2 linked regions of the Aeoliella mucimassa genome follow. The protein of the gene in region 2 interacts with the protein of the main gene of each other region in a pairwise test. Links are inferred from orthologs where the notes say so. Each region holds a gene or a part of one and is shown on either strand. Other genes may lie near its edges.

The links.
Region 1: the proteins of ligA (region 2) and leuS interact in binary tests that used the Escherichia coli proteins (3 or more experiments, as listed by UniProt). The link is inferred for Aeoliella mucimassa from one-to-one orthologs.

What each region holds. Positions count from the first base shown.
Region 1 is NZ_CP036278.1:4,937,235-4,945,454, forward strand. The notes cover bases 2,207-5,437. They hold leuS (leucine--tRNA ligase), read right to left. Parts: upstream 5,092-5,437; coding sequence 2,407-5,091; downstream 2,207-2,406. Other genes in these bases: Pan181_RS19345 (REP-associated tyrosine transposase), read right to left, coding at 2,207-2,345; Pan181_RS19355 (homoserine dehydrogenase), read left to right, coding at 5,312-5,437. In the rest of the region: Pan181_RS19335 (glucose-1-phosphate adenylyltransferase), read right to left, coding at 1-527; Pan181_RS19340 (IS110 family transposase), read right to left, coding at 595-1,548; more of Pan181_RS19345, read right to left, coding at 1,806-2,206; more of Pan181_RS19355, read left to right, coding at 5,438-6,634; Pan181_RS19360 (GxxExxY protein), read left to right, coding at 6,742-7,083; Pan181_RS19365 (cofactor-independent phosphoglycerate mutase), read left to right, coding at 7,135-8,220.
Region 2 is NZ_CP036278.1:5,123,724-5,131,665, reverse strand. Bases 2,371-5,323 are described here. They hold ligA (NAD-dependent DNA ligase LigA), read right to left. Parts: upstream 4,943-5,323; coding sequence 2,798-4,942; downstream 2,371-2,797. Other genes in these bases: Pan181_RS20050 (hypothetical protein), read right to left, coding at 5,270-5,323; Pan181_RS20060 (HAD family hydrolase), read right to left, coding at 2,371-2,767. Also shown: Pan181_RS20070 (hypothetical protein), read left to right, coding at 1-848; Pan181_RS20065 (DUF1207 domain-containing protein), read left to right, coding at 1,128-2,180; more of Pan181_RS20060, read right to left, coding at 2,174-2,370; more of Pan181_RS20050, read right to left, coding at 5,324-5,830; Pan181_RS20045 (hypothetical protein), read right to left, coding at 5,781-6,059; Pan181_RS20040 (ATP-binding cassette domain-containing protein), read left to right, coding at 6,143-7,939. UniProt on the Escherichia coli protein: DNA ligase that catalyzes the formation of phosphodiester linkages between 5'-phosphoryl and 3'-hydroxyl groups in double-stranded DNA using NAD as a coenzyme and as the energy source for the reaction.

The sequences.
Region 1 (8,220 bases), 190 kb from region 2 along the record:
ATCACGCGGCCCGACTCGTCGACCTTCATGATGCCCAGGCCTTTGGCCTCGTGACGATGCACCGGCTTGGCGGCGATGGTGATCGCGGCACCGCTCTCCTCGTGCGTCTTGAGCATGGCGCTGAAGTCCATCCGGTACAGCTGATCGCCGGAGAGAATCAGTACATGATCAGTATGATGGTCGGTAAAATAACGCAGGTTCTTGCGAACCGCGTCGGCGGTACCCTGGTACCAACTGGTATCGTCGTCGGTGGCCAGCGTTTGCTGAGCGGCCAGAATTTCGACCAGCCCGCCGCTGAAGGCGTCGAATCGGTACGTACCACGAATGTGGCTGTGCAGGCTGACCGACAGGAACTGCGTAAGCACGTAGCAGCGATTAATACCACTGTTAATGCAGTTCGAAATCGGAATATCGATCAATCGATACTTACCGGCCAACGGAACTGCTGGTTTCGAGCGATGCGTGGTGAGTGGCTGCAGACGCGTGCCGCGACCACCCCCGAGTATAACTGCCGAGATGCTTCTCATGGTTGTTTCCTAGTAATTCTAGAGTCGCATGTTTTTGAGCGAAAAGCTGTAGCGACTGTCTTGAAAATCAAGTCTCCCGGGGGTCATTCCAGGTGGAATTTGTTTTAATCATGGCATTGAGTATCAGTAGTAGTTTTCGCATGCAGGCGGTAAGGGCGATCATTTTGGCTTTGCCTCGTTGCAGCAGCTGCTGGTAGTGCTCGCGAATGACTCGGTTATGCTTGGTCGCGACGAGAGTGGGCATGTAGAGCATCTTGCGTACGACCGCTCGGCCGCCGCCAATCATCCGCTTGCCTCGCAAGGTTCCGCTATCACGGTTAATCGGTGCCAGGCCTGCAAGACGTGACGCTTCGCCACGATTAAGCGATCCCAACTCTGGCAAGTGAGCGATCAAGGCTGCGGCCGTCGTTGCCCCCACGCCAGGCACCGAGGTCAGCAGTGCCGAGCGTTCTCGAAACTGATCGTCGGCTTGTAATAGCTGTTGGATCTGTTGATCGAGCTGTTCAAGCTGTCGTTGGTAGAAGTCAATGGCTTCTTCAATCGACTGGCGCACCAAGTCATCGTGCTGTGTACCCAACCGGTTTTTCTCCCGCGTCAGAGCATCGCTCACTTGCTGCCGACGTGTCCGGAGGGAACCGAGTTTCCGCTCGTTTTCCGAGGGTTTTTTGGTCTTCTTGGGCTGCATCAGTACCGCATAACGAGCGATCACTAGCGCGTCGAGACGATCGGTCTTGGCAAGCTGGCCTTGAGCACGGGCGAAATCGCGAATCTGACGTGGGTTGGCGATACTCACCACGATCCCTTGCTCACGAAGGAAGTCGGCTAACATTCGTTCGTAGCCTCCTGTCGCTTCGAGGCAGGCATGGGTTACCTGATGCTGAGCGAGAAACTGCTGAAGTTGCTGGCATCCCTCTTGGTCGGCAGGGAAGTGATGCACCTGGGTTTGCCCGGCAACGACCACGTCCCAATGACGCTTGGCAACATCAACCCCAATCCAAGTACTTTGCAAACTGTTTTCCATCGGTTACCCTTCCTTGCTTATACGAGCTTGTTGATGAGACAGCTCCGGCGACTGTTCGGGCTACTTCGACAGGCGGCCGACCGGCGATCCAGCTACAATTTCGGTCTCGTGAGGACCCAGGAGGGCACGATCTACCGGCGGCCGCCGTCTTCTGCTACGTTCGCTGCGCTCACTCCGCAGAAGACGGCTCGGTTATTGATACCAACCTTTCTGCAAGATACAAGGAGGGCTCTCCGAGCCCGATACGTTTCGCCAATTCAAACCCCTTGGGGGTGACTGGAATTCCCCCCCGTTTCAGGCCACCATTCTCGATCCAAGGTGGTTTTTCGATCTGGACTAGCTGAACTGAATGGCCAGTGCTCTGCGTATTTTACCAAACCGGCTCTCACCGGATTGTGCTCAATATAGACACACCGTTCGTGCAATTCTTCCGGCGAACGACAGTTTCGGTCATAAAAGCCTTGCTGCCAGAATTGCCCGGATTTGCCAACAAGCTGATTGATCTTCCGAGCTGTAAACTTGTTAGTGTCTTCAATGACTCGCGACAATGTTTCGCCAGGCATTAACATACAGGCCAGATGATAGTGATCTGGCATCACACAAAAAGCAAACAACTTGATTCGATCGGTTGATCGCAGGTGATTCCAGCTATCGATCAGTATTTCTGCAACCTCGGGTCTACCCAAAACCTCAATGCGATGGTGAACCACTTTGGTCACAAGGTATGCCGCGAAATCAACCGAGACACGACCTCTGCGGAGGTTGGCACTACGTCCTTTGGTTGATTCGTTGCTCATAGGTTTATCGGTCTAAACTCTGGCTATCGGGCTCGGAGAGCCCTCCTACAATTTATTGCAGCTAGCCTTTGACCACAAAATTGACGAGTTTGCCCGGCACGACGATCAGCTTTACCAGCTCCTTACCGTCGATGAGTTCCGCCACTTTCGCGTCGGCGCGGGCGGCCGACTCGGTTGCTTCTTTATCGGCATCCGGGGCGACCTGAACCTTGGTCTTCACTTTGCCATTTACCTGCACAGGAATCTCAATCGATTCGTCTTTAGCAAGCGAGGCATCAAATTGCGGCCAAGGCTCATAGGCCAGTGTATCGTCGTGACCCAACACCTGCCATAACTCCTCGGCAATATGCGGGGCAAATGGCGACAACAAAAGCACGAATGGTTCGACGCATGTCCGCGGTACCTGCTTCTCCTTCGTGAAGAAGTTCACGAACTCCATCATGCGGGCAATCGCGGTATTAAACGACAGATTGGCAATGTCGTCGGTCACCGCCTGGATGGTTTTGTGCAGCGTGCGAAGTTGGGCTTCATTGGCCGGCTCGTCGGTAATGCTCGGAGCCAGTCCCAGCTCGTCCGCCCGCTCGTCGACGACCAGTCGCCAGGCCCGACCCAGGAAGTTATACACGCCCGAGACACCTTGCATGCTCCACGGCTTGGTAGCTTCCAAGGGCCCCATGAACATTTCATATAACCGCAGCGAGTCGGCCCCATATTCCTGGACCACGTCGTCCGGATTGATCACGTTGCCCCGGCTCTTCGACATCTTCTCGTTGTTCTCACCGAGGATCATTCCCTGATTCACCAGCTTCTGGAATGGCTCGGGTGCGCTGACCACTCCGCGGTCGTAGAGCACCTTGTGCCAGAACCGGGCGTACAGCAGGTGCAGCACCGCGTGCTCGGCACCGCCGACGTACAGGTCGACCGGCATCCACGCCTTTTCGATCTCGGGATCGATTGGGGCCTCGGTGTTCTCGGGATCGAGGTACCGCAGGTAGTACCAGCAGCTCCCCGCCCACTGCGGCATGGTGTTGGTCTCGCGTTTGTACTTCACGCCATCAATCACTGGGTACAGCCACTCGTTGGGGGCTTTGTCCAATGGAGGCTCGGGCCGACCGTGCGGCTTGAAGTCGTCGAGGTGGGGCAGGTCAACTGGCAGGTCCTCTTCTGGCACCGCCATGATGTGGCCAGTCTTGTTCCCCTCGTCGTCCAGCTCGTGGAGGATGGGGAATGGCTCGCCCCAGAACCGCTGGCGACTGAACAGCCAGTCGCGGAGCTTGTAGTTCACCGCCTGGCGACCGAGCCCCTGCTCGTCGAGCCAAGCAGTGATCTTTGCCTTGAACTCTTCGGTCTTCAGTCCGTTGTAGTCGCTCGAGTTGATGGCCATGCCCGGATCGGTGTAAACCATCTCGCCAGCCAGGATCTTCGCCGCGTCTTCGGCCGACACGTGATCGCCCGGCTGGATAACTGCCTTGATCGGAATGTTAAACTGCTGGGCGAACTCAAAGTCGCGTTCATCGTGCGCGGGCACCGCCATGATGGCACCGGTGCCGTAGCTGATGAGCACGTAGTCGGCCACCCAGATGGGCACCGGCTCGCCATTCACTGGGTTGATGGCATAACTGCCGGTAAAGACGCCGGTTTTTTCCTTGGCCAGCTCGGTGCGGTCGAGGTCGCTCTTCATCGCGGCCGCTTCGCAGTACTTATTTACCGCTTTGGCGTTGTCGGCCGTGGTCAGGCGATCGACGTAGGGATGCTCCGGCGCGATCACCATGTAGGTCGCACCGTACAGCGTGTCGGGCCGTGTGGTGTAGATGCGGAGCACCTCGTCGGTTGGCTTTTCGGGATAGCCGGTTTCGCTGCGGGTTTTGGTCCACGATTTGTACTCCGCACTGACAGAACTAGTGGCACCCGATGACTCGCCGGTACCGACGTAGAAGTCGACCTCGGCACCGGTGCTCTTGCCGATCCAGTTACGTTGCAGGGCTTTGATGCCTTCGGACCAGTCGAGCAGTTCCAGGTCTTTTTCCAACCGTTCGGCGTAGGCGGTGATGCGGAGCATCCATTGCCGCAGCGGCATGCGGACCACCGGGTGGTCGCCCCGCTCGCTCTTGCCATCGATTACTTCCTCGTTGGCCAGCACCGTGCCGAGCGCCGGGCACCAGTTCACCGGGGCCGAGCTTTGAAAGGCCAGCCGCTGCTCGTCGACCCACGTGCGGGCGAAGTCCTCGCCCATCTCCATCACGTGCTCCGGCACCTCGAGTTCGCCAATTGAGCGGCCCCGCTGCTGCTCCTTGTCGAACCAGGTATCGTACAGTTTCAGGAAGATCCACTGAGTCCAACGGAAGTACTCGACGTCGGTGGTCGCGATTTCGCGGTCCCAGTCGTAGCTAAAGCCCAGCATCTTGAGCTGTCGGCGGAAGGTCGCAATGTTCTGCTCGGTCTGCACGCGGGGATGCTCGCCGGTTTTGATAGCATGCTCTTCCGCGGGCAACCCGAACGAGTCGAACCCCATCGGGTGCATCACTGCCTTGCCCTGCATGCGGGCGGCCCGACAGGTGATATCCGTGGCCGTATAGCCCTCGGGGTGTCCGACGTGCAACCCGTTTCCGCTGGGATAGGGGAACATGTCGAGGGCGTAGAGCTTGGCCTGCCCTTCCGCGGGTTTGGCCGGTGCGGCAAACGTCTTGTTCTCGTCCCAGAAGGCTTGCCACTTGGGCTCAATGGTCGCGGGGTTATACCGGGGCATGTGCGTGGAAGATATAAGGTGGGGAATAGTATCGTCGAACAGTCATGGACAAACCGTTGATTCTACCGGTTCGCCACGTGAGCGCAAACCGCCGTGGGCGTTGACGTTCCGGCAAATGGCAAACTACCATGACAGGTCGTTTTCGAACCAAGGTAGGCAGGGAGAACTTCGGATAATTCAGTACTCTCAACCCTGCCCCCCCATGTTCACCCAGGGCTAGATAGCGGTCCTCAATCAGCGGGAACCCATCGTGGAAAAAACCAAAGTTGGCATCATCGGACTAGGCACGGTCGGCGCAGGGGTCGCTCGGTTGTTACTGGACCATGGCGATCGTACCGCTCGGCACGCAGGGCGGGTGCTATGGCTCGAGAAAGCCGTGGTCCGCGACCTGAAGAAGGCCCGCGATTGCGAGCTGCCATCCGGAATCCTGACCGACAATGTGGACGATGTCATCAACAATCCCGACATCGAAGTGGTCGCCCAGCTGATCGGCGGTATCGAGCCCGCCCGCACCATCATGCTCAAGCTGCTCAAGGCGGGCAAAGACGTGGTGACCGCCAACAAGGCACTATTGGCCGAACATGGAGCCGAGATCTTCGATGCCGCTCGCGAACTTGGCCGCAGTGTCGCGTTCGAGGCCTCGGTAGCCGGCGGTATCCCGATTATCGCCAACATCGGTCAATGCCTGAGCGCTAACCAGGTGACTTCGCTGCATGGCATCCTCAACGGCACCAGCAACTTCATCCTTTCGAAGATGCAGGATGGCGATGACTACAACACCGCCGTGGCCGAAGCCCAACGCCTGGGCTACGCGGAAGCCGATCCCACGATGGACGTCGACGGCACCGACGCCGCGCAGAAGCTGTCGATCCTCGCCCACCTGGCCTTCGGTGCCCGAGCCCAATGGAAGGACATTCCGCGGACCGGCATCGACAAGCTGCAAGTAGCCGACGTGGAATACGCCAGCGAGATGGGCTACAAGATCAAGCTGCTCGCCGTGGCCGACTTGGTCGACGATGGACTCGAACTGCACGTCTCGCCCACGTTGCTCAAGGCTGGCAGCCCCATGGCCGAAGTGAACGGGCCGTTCAACGCGGTCCGCGTGGATGCCGATGCGGTCGGGCGGTTGATGTTCTACGGGCCGGGTGCCGGACAGATGCCGACCGCTAGCGCCGTGGTGGCCGATATGATCGACACGGCCGTCGGTCGCACGAAGCTTACCTTCCAGACACTCGAACTCTGGTCGAACCGCCCTGCCCGCGTATCGCCTGCCGACTACGCCGGCGCTCGCGGCCGCTTCTACCTGCGGGTGAATGTCGACGATCACCCCGGCGTCCTGGCCCAAATCACCAAGGCCCTCGGCGAGAGCGGCATCTCAATCGCCTCAGTACTGCAGCACGAGTCGACCTCGCCCGGCGAACCAGTCGCCCTGGTGATCATGACCCACGAAACCACCGAAGCCGCCGCCGCGAAAGCCTGCCAAACCATCGCCTCGCTCGAAAGCGTAAGAACCGCCCCCGTACGGATGTGGCTGCGGGATTGAGTTCGGTTGGGTGGGTGAACCACTAAGGCACAAAGATCACAAAGGGGGGAAACGTGGTTAGGCTCGGCAAACTACCCGACGATGTCGAACTGGTGGCTAAACAAGTTGTGCAAGCAGCGTTTAATGTTCACTGCGAGCTAGGTCCCGGACTACTGGAATCGGTGTACGAGAAGTGCATGACGATCGAGCTAACTAGAATGGGTCTTAGTTTAAAGCGGCAGTTGAATCTACCGATAAAATTTCGAGGCACTACTATTGATGGTGGATTACGAATTGACTTACTAGTAAGCGACTGTGTAATCGTTGAGCTTAAGTCGGTCGATCAACTAGCTCCGATTCACGAAGCACAACTGTTAACCTATTTGAAGCTTGCAAACGTTCGACTTGGATTCCTTATCAACTTCAACGTCTCCTTAATAAAAGATGGCATCAAACGCATGATTCACTAGGGCTCTTCTCTTTGTGTCCTTTGAGTCTTTGTGGTTCTAAAGAAATCCCACATGAAATACATCATCATCATTCCCGACGGGGCAGCCGATGAGGCTCAGGCTTCGCTCGGTGGTAAGACGCCTCTCGAAGCAGCCAACACGCCGAACATGGACGCTCTCGCAACAGCCGGCGTGGTCGCTCGGGCGTGCCATACTCCTCGCGAGTTGCCAGCCGGCTCGGAGATCGGCAACCTTAGCCTGCTTGGTTACAACCCGTTCGAGCACTTCACCGGCCGCGCACCGATGGAAGCAGCTGCTCAGGGCATCGAGCTGGCCCCCAACGACTGGGCGATCCGCTGCAACGTGGTCACGGTCGAGGATCTCGGCCACGGCCCGGTAATGGTCGACTTCACGGCCGATCACGTTTCGACCGAAGAGTCGACCGCGTTGTTGAAATCGCTGCAGGCCGAAGTGGCCAGCAATCCCAAGTTCCAAGGTGCCCTCGAGTTCGTGCCAGGTGTGAGCTACCGCAACCTGCTCATCTGGCGAGGCGACAAACTCGCGGCTCCTTTCAACTACGACACTCGCACCGAGGCCCCACACGACTGGACCGACCTCACCATCGCCGAGGCCTACCCTCGTGGGCCAGGTAGCGACCTGCTGGTCGAGTTGATGGAAGCTTCGACTCGCGTGTTCGCCGGACATCCGGTGAACAAGGATCGCCAGGCGGCCGGTCGTCGCTTGGTAACCAACGTTTGGCTCTGGGGACAAGGCGGGGCTCCGAGCCTGACGCCGTTTACCGAAAAGTTCGGTCCCCGTGGGGCGATGATCACCGCGGTCGATCTACTACGGGGCATCGCGGCCCTGGTGGGTTGGGATCGCATCGAAGTCCCTGGGGCGACTGGTTATCTCGATACCGACTACGCCGCCAAGGGGCGTTACGCCATCAACGCACTCTCGAAGTACGACATCGTTTGCGTGCATGTCGAGGCTCCCGACGAAGCCTCGCACGAAGGCCGCGCCGACGAAAAGGTGAAAGCCATCGAGGCCATCGATCACGACATCGTCGGCCCGCTGCACCAGGCGCTCGACGCCCAAGGCGACTGGCGCGTGATGATCAGCCCCGATCACCCCACGTTCCTCAGCACCAAGAAGCAC
Region 2 (7,942 bases):
AGATTGTCGTTCAACAAGGCCTCGACTTTCTGACACGGGATATTGGTGGAGTTCGTTCATCACAGCCGGAAGGGGAATCGGAAGTAGTAGAGGACTTTGTCGCCAAGAAGGCGGTCGGTGGTTTCATTGAAATGGCGAGTCTGGCGACGTTGCACCTTTCGCCAGCGTTGTTGCTAGCCATTGTGAGCGATGTGGCTTACGGGTCGCAGACCTACCTGAAAGAGCTGGCGATTGAACTGAAACGCGAAGGGGTGATCGACGAGAATTCGACCATCGACCATGCGAATGACCTGCTCGACGCGATTCGCGAATCGTCGGCCGTAGGGGCTAAGGTGTTCGATACGCCGCCGCTGTCGGTCGACGGCATGACCGAAGCCATCCAAACCACCACTGCGGCGGTTCGCAAAATCGATCCCACCAAAGTACTGCCGGCAGCGGAAATCGAACGACTCTGGCGCGAGATGCATGAAGTCTCCCGCGGCGAGGAAGTCTCGCTGCTCGAAGTCTCTGGTGCCATGACGCTGCATACGTTGGATCGACTCGGTAAGGTAGGGCAGGGGGCTATTTCGGGATTCACCATCGCGGGTACGTTGCTCGATCGTCATGTAATTGACCACTACGAAACCGCGTTGACCGACATCCATCAGCGCGGTTACTACAACACGTTGGCCGAAGTCAGTCGGCCTTATATCTCGGCGGTCTGGGAGAACTTCTCCACCGACCGGCGGACCATCACTGAGGAGTTGCTCGACGGCACCTTAGTTGGCCAAGCGGCCAGCTCGGTGCGGCGGTGGTTCGGCATGAGTCCTGCGGCCGATACCCCTGAGAACACCCCTCCTGCAGTGTAGTTTTTTGCAGCTATCGGAAATTTCTGGCAGAATGTTCGGAAACTCCCATGGACAGCCGCCCGCAAAGTTTCCCCGTCTTGTCAGCGGCGGACCACAGGTCGCAACTTTTCTGTCGTCGTAAGTTGTTTGCGCAAAAAGGCTTACGTCTTTCGGGTTTTACTATTCTGCCGGAATTATAGATTCGCTACCCTTCGCGGCAGTCTCGCATTACCGGAACAGACGATACATACCTTACTACCTGTCATTAGCTCGCCAACCAACTCCGTTGGATTTGTTCTCGTGTCCACATCAATCGCTCAGCTCTGTCATCATCTTCGTTCCATCCTCGCGGTTGGTTTGACGCTGGTAATCTGTACGCTGACCGGCGGAGTGGCCAACGCCCAAACCTCAGCGGCAGTTGAGCAGTCGTTCGGATCTCAGCCAGGGCTCGGTTCGCACTCGCAGTTTGGTTCGCTTTCGCACATCCTGCCGACGCAGTGGATTTCGGACGAGCCAACCGGAGCGGTTGTTTCGGAACCCGAATTGGTGCTCGGCGATTACTCGAGCGGTTCCGGTTACTGCAATCCCAACTCTTGGGGTGAGCAGTTGATGCCCGATGGTCTGATCTATCGCAGCTACATGGCTGGTCCTCGTGAGTCGAAGTTTCAGTTGAATACGTTAGAGGAAACTGGCACCGGTCAAACTCTCTGGGACGTGATCCTGGGTGGTCGTCGTGGTGTCTGGCGTTATGGCTCTTTCGATACGTTGCATCCCGAGGGATGGCAGCTCGATATGGAAGGTGCCGCGCTGGTGCGATTAAACCTTGATAACGAACGGGATGTCGATTCCTCCGATTTTCGTTTCGGCGTGCCGCTTACCTATGGTTCTGGCAAGTGGCAAACCAAGTTTGGTTACTATCACTTGAGTTCTCACCTGGGCGACGAGTTGATTGTTCGTACGCCTGGTGCGACTCGTAAAAACTACGTTCGCGACGCGATCATCTTTGGTCTCTCCTACAACCCGACACCCTCCTGGCGACTGTATGGCGAAACGGCTTACGCCTTCTTCACCGCCGGCGGGGCCGAGCCGTGGGAGTTCCAATTCGGTGCCGAGTACGCCAAGCCGGGGGTTACCGGCCGGGCGGGGACGCCGTTCTTTGCGACCAATGGCCATCTGCGTCAGGAAATCGACTTCGGTGGAGACTACACCGCCCAGGTTGGTTGGCTGTGGCGGGGTGGTTCCGGCAGTCAGTTCCGTACAGGCTTCAACTTCCAGACTGGTCATAGCAACTACTATCAGTGGTACAACGAGTCGGAGAAGCAGTTCGGCTGGGCCATCTGGTACGACTATTGATCGCGAGCAGCGACCACCAATCGCACGTCGGTGTAGGTCATGCCGGCGGCCTTGGCGGCAACGATGCCTGGATCGCCATCTTCGAATACATGGCACTTCGTGGGATCGACTCCTAGTCGCCGAGCGGCTTCGAGAAACACTTCCGGCGACGGCTTCGGTGGAACCGGATCGCTGGCAGTCACCAGTACGGGAAACAAGTCGAGCACGCTGATCTGCTCCAGCGTAGCGGTCACCACATCGACCGGACCGCCCGACACCACGGCCATCGGCAGCTTGCCGAAGTAGCTCTGCGCGGTTGCCACGACTTCCTCAATCGGTTCAACCAACTCGATGTGCAAGCGGAAGCGATCTTCTTTCTCTTCGCTGATGGCCGGGGGATCGAGCGTTACTCCCCAGCAGTTATTGATGTCTTCCACGATCAAATCGGTCGGCACGCCAGCGTGCTTGTCGATGAACTCGCGAGGCAAATCGACCCCGTGGGCGGCCATGGTCTCGCGCCAGGCTGCGTAGTGCAGCGTCATCGTATCGGCCAGCGTTCCATCGCAATCAAACAACAGCGCTTCGGTATCGGAGGGGAAAGGTAGCATGAATCCTCTTTATGGGGTTCGTTGAAAGGGTTATTCAGTAATCAGTTTTTCGAAATCCGCCTCGCTCAACACCGGTACGCCCAGTGAGTTTGCTTTGTCCAGTTTGCTGCCCGCATTTTCGCCAGCTACCAAGTAGCTGGTCGACTTCGACACGCTGCTGCTAGCCTTGCCGCCATGCTGTACGATTAGCTCTTCGATTTCTTTTCGCGAGTATTTCGTCAGCGTTCCGGTGACCACCAACGATTTACCCGCCAGCGAGGTGCCGGCCGATCCGCTGGTTTCGGCCTCCGGCATCTCCAGCGAAACACCTACCTCGCGTAATTCGGCAATCACCGCGGCGCCGGTACTCGAGTGGAGGAACGTATGAATCGAGCGGGCGATCTCGGGCCCGATGCCCGACTCGTTTTCTCCGATTTTGAAGGTGGCAATCTCTTCTTCGCTCGCTTCCAGCAAACCATCTATTGTACGATAGTGCTCCGCAAGAATTCGAGAAGCGGTAGAGCCAACATGCCGAATACCGAGCGACGCCAAGGTGCGTGCGAGTCCCCGCTGTTTCGACGCGTCGATTGCGGCAAACAAGTTCTCGGCTTTCCGTGTGCCCATCCGTTCGAGGGCGAGCACGTCGTCGCGTCGTTCGTGTAACCGAAACACATCGCCGATCGTTTTCACGAGATCGGCTTCCATCAATTGCTCGATCACTTTAATGCCCATGCCGTCGATGTCCATTTGCCCACGGCCGGCGAAGTGGGCCAGGCGTTCGCGGAACTGTGCGGGGCACTCCGGATTCATGCAGTACCGTGCCGACTCGTCGAGCCCCGACAGCGGATCGGGCTTAGGGATGTCGGCTGGCTCTTCCGAGTTTTTCTCCGCTCGCTTGCGTTCGCGCTCCACGCGTGCCTCCCACGATTCGATGTCGTGAACGCGACGCTTGTCATACTCGATAGAAATGCTGCCGCCGCACTCGGGACAACACTCCGGAGCCACCGCAGGCTCGGCGGTCTTCGGGCGTTCGCTCTTAACCACCTCGACCACCTGCGGAATGATCTCGCCCGCTTTTTCGAGGATCACGGTATCGCCGATGTGGACGTCTTTGCCAAGCACCTCGCCCATGTTGTGCAGTGTTGCGTGCTGCACCGTGGTGCCAGCGACGAACACAGGTTCGAGCTTCGCCCGTGGGGTGAGTTTGCCTGTCTTGCCGACCTGCCATTGAATCTCGAGCAGCTTGGTAGTCGCCTGCTCGGCCGCGTACTTGTAAGCAATGCACCACCGTGGGAACCGGCTCGTGAAACCGAGTTCGTCCTGTAGATCGAATTGATCAACTTTTACGACCATGCCGTCGACCGCGTAAGGCAACGTATGTCGCGTGGTGTCGAACGCATCGATCACCTCCAACACTTCGTCGATACTGCTGGCGGTTCGAGCGTAGGGATTTGTGGGGAGTCCCCATTCGGCAACCTGCTCGTAAAACTCCGTGACGCTGGTCGCCGTGACACCATCGAGCTCGCCTCGCCCGTGCACGCAGAACTCCAACCGGCGCTTGGCGACGATCGTCGTATCGTGTCGTTTCAGCAGACCTGCGGTCGCGTTCCGCGGATTAGCTAGTTGCTGTTGTCCTTCCTCTTCGAGTTCTTCGTTCCACTTCTGGAACACCTGCCAGGGACAGTAGACCTCGCCGCGCACTTCGAGCACTGCAGGCGGGGGAGTGCTGCTGACATCCAGCGACAACGGAATCGAGCGAATCGTGCGGGCGTTCTGGGTGACATCGTCGCCTTGTTGGCCATCACCGCGGGTGGCAGCCAGCACCAGGTGTCCCTCTTCGTAACGCAGGCTGATGGCAACGCCATCGATCTTGGGATCGATCAAAAACCGGTCAACTTCCGGCGGTAGGCGATCGGCCCATTTGTGCAATTCGTCGGCCGCGTAACTGTTGTCGATCGAGTACATCGGTCGGGCGTGGGCGACCGTCTCGAACCCATCGATCGGGGTACCGGCTACCCGCTGCGTGGGGCTATCGTTCGTGAGCAGTTCGGGGTGCTCGGCTTCAAGCGATTTTAGTTCGTCGAGCAAGCGATCGTACTCGCGGTCGCTGATCGAAGGGGTCGCGTCGACATAGTAGCGGCGATCGTGCTCGCGAATCTCGTGGCGAAGTTTTTCGATGCGGTCGGCGGCGGACATGGCAGCAGAGTCCATTCGTGAGTCGGGAAAACCGGTTTTTGCCCCCAGGGGGAAAAGTGGGGGCAAAACGATTTAACGTAAGGTGTTTGATGGCAACAGGTTGCAGAACTGCCCCCGCCACCAAATCGCGGAAAAACGATTCGTGGGGGCAAAATAACTCTCGCTATTCTCGCCGGTGGTGAGAATCTTGCCCAGAGTACTTGGTGATCGAGCGTTCATGATTGGCGGTTTAGAAGGAGGTTTTTCCCTGTTGCGAGTTCTAGGCTGCTAAATAACCTCTCTATTAGATCAAAGTAGGTGGCCATTTTTAAGCAAAAAATGGGGAAATCAAACACCTAATTGGGTCCGCAATTCGGCTAGTTTTTCGTGCGTTCCGTGCCGCTCGCACCAAGAGGCGATATAGGGCCAGTCGAGCGTTTCGTGTTGGGTCGCCATCACGTTTTGGGCGTCGTCCCTGTCTTTGCCTCTGCCGGTTTTTTGTGACCAATTGAGTTTCGTGATGATTGTATCTTCCGGGGTCGCTACCCACGCACGTTCGTCGTACAGATCGATCGGTAGTCGACGTTGAAATCGAGCTTGGTCATGTGGATCATTGCTCAATTCGAAGATCTCGACCTTGAAGTCTGTATCATCCGCGGTTAGCAGCACACGCTTGGTAGCCGTAACCGACTCAAAGCCGAGTTGGGGGTCGAGGTGAATTTCGGGATGCGACTGGGCGATTTCTCGGGCCGCAGCGATGAATTCTGCTTCGACTACCAGGTCGATATCCTGAGTACCGCGAGGGACGCAGTAGAGATTCGTCGCGTAGGAGCCCACTAGCATGAACGAGTGGCCGTGCTTACTCAGCGAGGCGAGCACCTGCTTGACAATTTCCTCCGATTTGAGCATCTCGAGACTCCCATTTCTGAATACGAGCCAGCCGTTCGCGACGAAGCTCGCGAAGCTCCGCTTCCGATAGATCGGGATACTGCATTTTGAGCCCTTGGGTCATCAAATAGATGGCCCTTTCAAACAACTCGTGCCCAATGCGTACCCGCTCCTGCGGGGTCATTTGCTTGGCACGTTCGATGTCTCGCCAGTAGTCGGCGTCCATCTGGGTGTTTTCGGGAATCTTCATGGCTCGTATATTCTACCACATAGCCTGCTTGTCGGAAGTTGCAGGAATCCCCCCTACTTACCCCCATCCCCACGCGAATTTTTATGGCCCTTGCTGAATTACGTGACGTTACCATCGCTTATCGAGGGCCGGCGCTGCTGGATGAGGTAACCTGTCAGATTGAAACAGGACAGCGAATTGGCCTGCTGGGGCGGAACGGGGCGGGCAAGACCACACTGATGCGGATGCTCGCAGGCAACGTGCACCCCGATCATGGCGATGTGGTCATCGCCGCTGGCGCGAAGGTGGCCATCCTGGCGCAGGACGTGCCGCATCATTTGCAGGGGCCGATCACCCAAGTAGTGGCCGACAGCCTGGCCGAGCACGATCCGCACCTAGAAGAGTGGAATCGGCTGCCAAGGGTCGAGAAACTGCTCTCCCGCATGGGGCTCGATGGTGATCTGCTGGTCGAGAATCTCTCGTCCGGCATGAAGCGTCGGGTGTTGCTCGCCCAAACCCTGGTGGCCGAACCCGATTTGCTGCTGCTCGACGAACCTACCAACCATTTAGACATCGACGCGATTACCTGGCTCGAAGAGCTACTGCTCGGCTGGCCGACCACGCTGCTCTTCGTGACCCACGACCGGGCGTTCCTGCGGCGTCTGGCGACGCGTATTCTAGAGATCGACCGTGGCCGGATCTTCGACTGGTCGTGCGACTACGACACGTTCCTGGTCCGCAAAGAGCAAGCCCTGGCGGCCGAAGAGAAGCAGAACGCGCTATTCGACAAGCGGCTCGCCCAGGAGGAAGCCTGGATTCGCCAGGGCATCAAAGCGCGTCGCACCCGCAATGAAGGCCGGGTGCGAGCCTTGAAGGAGATGCGCAACGAGCGAGCCCAACGCCGCGAAAAGGTGGGCAAGTCGAAGCTCGAGATCCAATCGGCCCAGAAAAGCGGAGCCCTCGTCGCCGAGTTGGAAGAGGTAAGCTTTGCCTACGACGAGCGGCCGATCGTAAGTAACTTCTCGACCTCCGTGATGCGGGGCGACAAAATCGGCATCGTCGGGCCCAACGGAGCAGGTAAGAGTACCCTGCTCAAGCTGCTGCTCGGCAAGCTCGAGCCGCAATCGGGCGGGGTGAAGCTCGGCACCAAGGTGGATGTCGCTTACTTCGATCAGCTTCGCAACACCCTCGACGGCGAACAGACCGTGCAGGAGAACGTGGGCGAGGGGTCCGACAGCGTCGTGATCAACGGCAACAGCCGCCATGTGCTCGGCTACCTGCAGGATTTCCTGTTCACCCCCGACCGCGCCCGCACGCAGGTCAAGTTCCTTTCCGGCGGCGAGCAAAATCGCATTCTGCTGGCCAAGCTGTTCTCGAAGCCAGCCAACGTGGTGGTGATGGACGAACCAACGAACGATCTCGATTCCGAAACGCTCGAGATGCTCGAAGAACGACTCATGGAGTTCGATGGAACGCTGCTGGTGGTGAGCCACGACCGGGCGTTCCTGAACAACGTAGTGACGAGCGTGATTGCCTTCGAGCCCGACGGAGTCCGCGAGTACGTCGGCGGCTACGACGATTGGATTCGCCAACGCAAGTTCGATAAGCAGTCGCCGCAGGAGTCGAAACCGAAGGCCGAGAAGAAGGCCCCGGTGGAAACGAAACCGGCCGCGTCGACGGACAAGAAGAAGCTGTCGTACAAAGATCAGCGAGAACTCGAAATGCTGCCGGCTCGAATCGAGCAACTCGAGTCGGAGACCGAAGAGCTGACTGCTGCGATGAGCGATCCGGAGTACTTCAAGCAGCCCGCAGAGAAAATTGCCGAAGCGAGCGAACGTTTGAAGCAGCTGAACGACGAGCTATCGCACGCCTACGCCCGCTGGGAAGAGCTGGAAGCGTAGCTC